2 regions of the Ferdinandcohnia sp. QZ13 genome follow, and region 2 is predicted to be linked to the other one. Evidence: riboswitches for the same ligand, from Rfam matches in the RefSeq annotation. Region 2 holds a riboswitch; the other holds the start of a gene.
What was found. Region 2 has a riboswitch for S-adenosylmethionine ahead of RGU12_RS07300 (cyclase family protein). Riboswitches for the same ligand answer to the same signal wherever they lie in the genome.

Region 1: another riboswitch for S-adenosylmethionine. It lies ahead of RGU12_RS09320 (YezD family protein); the one in region 2 lies ahead of RGU12_RS07300 (cyclase family protein).

The regions. Positions count from the first base shown of each region.
Region 1 covers NZ_JAVIVW010000001.1:1,914,265-1,917,441, forward strand. The annotation lists gene RGU12_RS09310 (LLM class flavin-dependent oxidoreductase) at 1-736, opposite strand, end outside; gene ssuE (NADPH-dependent FMN reductase) at 757-1,308, opposite strand; gene RGU12_RS09320 (YezD family protein) at 1,474-1,653, opposite strand; SAM riboswitch class I at 1,787-1,887, opposite strand; gene RGU12_RS09325 (SH3 domain-containing protein) at 2,306-3,177, opposite strand, start outside.
Region 2 covers NZ_JAVIVW010000001.1:1,512,842-1,516,018, reverse strand. The annotation lists gene RGU12_RS07310 (sodium:solute symporter family protein) at 1-557, shown strand, start outside; gene RGU12_RS07305 (DMT family transporter) at 689-1,567, shown strand; SAM riboswitch class I at 1,648-1,749, shown strand; gene RGU12_RS07300 (cyclase family protein) at 1,837-2,589, shown strand; gene RGU12_RS07295 (5-methyltetrahydropteroyltriglutamate--homocysteine S-methyltransferase) at 2,671-3,177, shown strand, end outside.

The DNA of each region.
Region 1 (3,177 bases), 400 kb from region 2:
AGATAAGCTCAGCATTTTGACCAGCAAAAGCGCGGCCTTTTGTGGAAGTTCCTGCCTGATAGAGTACCGGCGTTCTTTGTGGAGAAGGCTCACATAGGTGTGCTCCTGGGACTTTAAAATATTTGCCTTCATGGTTGATATCATGGACCTTACTTGGGTCTGCAAAAATTTGATTCTGTTTGTCTACTAAAACTGCATTATCCTCCCAGCTACCTTCCCATAACTTATAGCAAACTTGTAAATATTCTTCAGCAATATCGTACCGCTCATCATGTTTAATTTGGTCTTCCAATCCCATATTCACAGCGGCGCTTTTTAAGTAAGAAGTGACAATATTCCAGCCGACACGCCCCTTTGTAATATGATCCAGCGTCGACATCCTGCGAGCAAATGTATAAGGATGCTCATGCGTGACAGATGCCGTAACTCCGAATCCTAAATGCTTTGTCACCGCTGACATTAATGGCACAACAAGGGATGGGTCATTTACAGGTGTTTGGGTACCCTGACGGATAGCGGCATCTCTAGAGCCTTGATACACATCATAAGGCCCCAGTACATCTGCTAGAAATATTGCATCGAATCGACCCTTCTCTAAAAGCTTTGCTAGTTCAATCCAATATTCACTATCTTTATAGCGGTGTGATTGATCCTCTGGATGTGTCCACAGACCTGGAGATTGATGCCCCACACAGTTCATATCAAATGCATTTAAATAAATTCTTTTCTTTGTCATTGTTATTAGCTCCTTTTTTATTAATGTTTTAAAGCAAAAGCTTTATTCTGTTTGACTGCTTCAACAAAGTAATAAAGCTCTTTTTTCAGTCTTTCTAACACATTTACATCGGTAATAGGGGTAATCACTTGTGTTTTATCGATTTGGCAATCTTGGAAGTAAACTCCTTGCATGCTTTGCCCCTTTAATGCGGCCAATAATGGTTTGAGGCTGAAGTCAATTGCTAGTAAATGTGCTGGGCTTCCGCCTGTCATAATTGGCAAAACGGTTTTTCTTGCTAACACATCTTGTGGCAGCAAATCTAGTACAGCTTTCAGCACTCCTGTGTACGCTGCCTTGTAAACGGGCGATCCTACAATCACACCTTCTGCCCCTTGGATTAATGAAGTTAGATCCTTAATGGCTGGACTATCAAACTTCAGATTAAATATGTCATCAGAAGGAATATCTCTCACGGATACATGTGTGATTGTAAAACCTTCCTGTTTAAGCTTTTTCCCTACAAACTGTAGAACCAAATCCGTTCTAGAACTTTCTGAAGGACTTCCCGATAAAATAACGATTTCGCTCATTTTGATCATCCTTTCTCCTTTTTATTGAAATCTTTTCTTATGAGTTATTGAACCATCAACCTCCCCCTTCCAAAGAAAAAAGGAAATAAAAAAGACATCTTTATTCAAAACGTCAATCGTGGACGCTTTGAAAATAAAGATGCCTTTAGTGGTCTAATCGGCAAATTATTTTTTCGTGGTTTGTTTTTGGGATGATGTGGATTTTTGTAATGAAAAACGCTTCTTTTCCGTCGCATCAATTTGGGTGATTTCCCCATTATGGACAGTAATTACAATTGATCCAAATTCTAGATTCTCCAAGGTTGATAAAATATGTTTCACCTTTTGTTCCTCAAGTTTTGCCATGTCACTCCTCCTTGTACAAGATGTATATCATTTCATTGCCCTGGTTGACCAGTATGGCAGATGTTCATTTTGGCCAAAATAAAAACCCTCTTCTAACAAGAAGAGGGCATACATGCATAGTTCGAATACGCTCTTCTTATCTTTCAAGCAAAATGCTTGCTGGAATTGGCACAGTACATAATGTCTGTTGCCGAGGCTTCGTCGGGCCAGTCCCTCCGCCTCTCTGGATAAGAATCAATAGGTAATTAAGTTGTTGTTTGTTGATATAAAATTACATGGAATTTTACATTCTGTCAATCACTTTATCCAAAAATTTTTAAAAGAGGGAACTTTTAGTTATTTAGTCATAGTTGCGTTCATGAGTTTGGGTATGATGATAGAACTCTTGGGACATAAACACTTTTTTGGGTTTGGAGATTATTGATAAAACTAACAGCTTATACACTATTTATATGCGGACTATTGGAGATTACTGGTAATATCCATAACTTAAACACTTTTTATGCTAAGACTTCTGGAGATTACTGGCGATACTTATAACTTAAATACTCTTTATGCTTAGGCTTCTGGAAATAACCGGTAATACTTATAGCTTAAATACACTTTATGCCAAGACTTCTGGATATTACTGGTAATACTTATCTTTAGAAGTTTAGTATTTGTTCAGCTCTTGTACAGGCGTCTGAAGAATAACAGGATTTTTTGCGGGATCTAACCACTTCAAAAGTTTAATTACATTTGCTTCCGATGTTGCAGTACACCCCAATGTATAACCACTGCCAACATGGAAGAATATCGCACTTCCTTTATAGGGAGTTCGCTCTGTATTGTAGTTGATCACAAATCCATAGGTATATAGACGATGCATCATATTCTCTGCGCTTTTCCACTGACCTTGGGTTTCATTTCTTGACTGCCATGAGTTGTAAAGTGGGGACTCTGGATCATCTACCCATACATCATCATTTGTAATGTTTCGGAAAGGTAATTTTGTACCCGGATTTCCTTTTTGTCCAAAAGCTGTTCCGATTGTATATTTTCCTACAGGTGATTTACCATCTCCTTCTTTTTTGTTGGATGCAAAGCCATTTTTTCCGATATAGCCAGTAGTGTTCAAAATCGGATTCCATTTTCCATTTGCATCCTTCTCAAACGCTTGAATCGTTGCGTGATTGGTGTTGTATCCATCTGTAGTTACAAGAATAAGCTGGTGGTTTCCATTAACCGTTTTTAATGTATCAGCGATATTCCCACTTTTTTCAGGTTTCGTTCCAGTAGTTGTAGATGGGGCCGGTGTAGCACCCACAACGCTTTTTTCAACAATAGGTTTTGTATCGGATAAGTATTCACTATACACCCAGCCTGTTTTATCATTCATTTTTACTTTGCTCCAAGAATCGGTAACCTCACTAACAATAAGGGCTTGTCCTTGCGTAACAGCTATAACAACTGGATAATTCGTACCTGCCCCGCTACGCATGTTTAAAGAACCAACATTAACATATTGGGTGACAGGCTTTTCTA
Region 2 (3,177 bases):
CTATGTTTGCAAGTACAATGGGTATGACTGTATCTGATATTAACGCTTTAACAGCAGTTGTTCAACGTGATATCTTACCAGTTCTAAATAAGAAATTTAAAGAAATGAAAGAAAATGTAGATAAAAAGTCTCTTTGGGTTGCACGTGGTTTAACAATTATGTTTACCGTTATTACCATGATTGTTGGTATTAACCAACAACATTTTGGTGGTGTACTTGGTCTCGTAATAACTTGGTTCTCAGCATTAGTTGGTCCAATGGCAGTACCTTTACTATTTGGTTTATTCTCTAAGTTTAAATACAGCAATGGAAAAGTAGCCATTTATTCTATCGTAGCGGGTATCGTTGGTTTTGCTATCACACAATTAACCGACATTATCCCTACGGATGTGGAAACTGCTTTCCCATTAATCGTAACAACAATTGTATTCTTTGCGGGAGGTTACATCAATAAACGTAGAGGTGTTACCGTTTCACCTGAAGTTGAGGAGCTATTAAACTTCTTAGATACAGGAAAAGAAGATAAAAAAGCTGACAATGTAAAAAAAGCAATCTAACATGATGAAAACAGAAGACCTCGTTATTGAGGTCTTCTGTTTTTTACATTAAAATGGGACGGAGGGACAGGTACCTTGTCCCGAATTTTTATTGGGACAAGGTGTTCCCATGACCTATTAGGAGAAGGATTATGAAGGCAAAGTTTATTTTTATTATTGTGATGCTGATTTTTGGTAGCATTGGTTTGTTTGTGAAGAATATTGATTTGTCCTCTAGCGAAGTTGCTTTGTTCAGGGGAGCATTTGGTAGTTTATTTTTAATTGGTGCTAGTTTTCTAGTCAAGCAGAAGTTTTCATTCAAAACGTCAAAGAAGAACCTAATCTTACTCCTTTTATCGGGGGCAGCATTAGGCTTTAATTGGATTTTTTTATTTGAGTCATATCGGTATACAACGATTGCCAACGCCACTCTTAGTTATTATTTTGCCCCGGTGTTTGTGATGATTTTGGCACCTTTTTTACTGAAGGAAAAATGGACATGGATGAAGGGACTCAGTATTATTCTCGCATTTTTGGGATTGCTTTTGGTCGTTAATCCTGGAGGTGGAGTGGCCGTTGGGGCTTATACCCATTCTGTTGGTATTATGTATGGATTATTGGCTGCGGCTTTCTACACAAGTGTGATTCTCATGAATAAATTTATTAAAGATCTATCAGATTTTGAAACGACAATTATGCAGCTATTAACTGCCTCAATTGTATTGTTTCCATATATCCTCGGAACTCAAAACTTGAATTACTCCGGTTTGGGACTGCAATCTATTAGTCTATTACTGATTGTAGGAATTATTCATACTGGGGTTGCGTACCTTTTATATTTTTCAGTGTTGAAAAAATTAAAGGGGCAAACAATCGCGGTAATGAGTTATATTGATCCCATTTCCGCTGTGATCATGGCGGCTATCATTTTGAATGAGAATATGGGCTTTGTTCAAATGGTGGGTGGAGTCTTAATATTGGGGTCAACTTTCATTAGTGAGATTAATTGGAAGAGATTAAGAAGGTCATAGAACTTTATAAAAAACATTGTAGTTGACAATGAACTTTTTTTGGTCTAATGTTTAATACATAATTAAATATATTCGAAATTTTCTTATCCAGAGAGGTGGAGGGACTGGCCCTTTGAAGCCTCGGCAACAGACTAGGTAAAGTACTGTGCCAATTCCAGTAGCAAGAAGCTTGAAGATAAGAAGAGCGGCACTTTCATTTGTCTTTTCAACCCTCTTCTTATTTTCAAGAAGAGGGTTTTTGCATATCCATTATAAATTGAGGTGATTGTATGTCGACGGTAAGAACTGAAAATGAATTATTAAAGGCATTTGAGATCCTAAAAAGTAAAGAATGGGTTGATCTCACACATACGTTTGGTCCGGATTCTCCCCATTTCTCAGCTTTTAATGATGCTGAATTTAAAACACTTTTTACACATGAGGATGGCTTTTTTGCACAAAGTTTTACTTTTCCAGGACAGTACGGAACGCATATTGATGCACCCATTCATTTTGTTCCTAATCAACGTTATTTAGAGGAATTAGAGTTAAAGGAACTTGTTCTCCCCCTTGTTGTAATTGATAAGTCAAAGGAAGCAGAAGAGAATCATGATTTTAATTTAAGTGTTGATGACATCCTGAAGTTTGAAGAAGAACATGGGGAAATTGAAGCAGGTACCTTTGTTGCATTGAGAACGGACTGGAGCAAGCGCTGGCCAAACAAAGAGGCATTTGAAAATAAAGATTCTGATGGCAATAGTCACGCTCCAGGTTGGGGAATAGAGGCACTAAAGTTTTTATTTGAAGAAAGAAATATCAAAGCTGTTGGCCATGAAACGTTTGATACAGATGCAGCTATTGATTATAGGAAAAATGGTTCACTAATTGGTGAATATTATGTTCTTGAGCAAGATACATTTCAAATAGAATTATTAACTAACCTAGATAAGGTACCGGCAAAGGGGGCAGTAATATTTAATATTTGTCCTAAGCCGGAAAAAGGAACTGGGTTTCCGGTACGTTCATTTGCTATTTTGCCATAGGTGGACAGAGGGTTCTTTGAATAAGGAAACTGCCCGCGTCCCTAAGATAATGACAGATTAATAAAAGGAGAGAAAAATAAAATGACAACAACATTAGTAAAAGCACCATTCCGCGCAGATCATGTAGGAAGTTTATTACGTCCAGAAAGAATTCATCAGGCTAGAAAGGATTTTCAAGTAGGAACCATTACAGCACAGGAACTTCATGAAATTGAAACAGAAGAAATTAAAAAGAGTGTTGATAAACAAATCGAAATTGGCTTACAAGCCGTTACAGATGGGGAATATCGCCGCAGATTTTGGCATACAGATTTCTTAGAGCACTTAAACGGAGTAGAGGGCTATGTTCCGGAACATGGATTTAAATTCAAAGGGGAAGAAACAGAAGCCTATGACGTGCGTGTGATCGGGAAAATTTCATTTAACCCTGACCACCCACATGTGAAAGACTTTATTGAATTCAAGGAAATCGTGGGTGACCGTGCGATTGCAAAACAAACGATTCCAAGTCCAAATCAACTTTTCAACGCTGGGATTCGCAACAAGGAAATCTATCCGAACCTTGAAGAATACGCAAATGATATTATT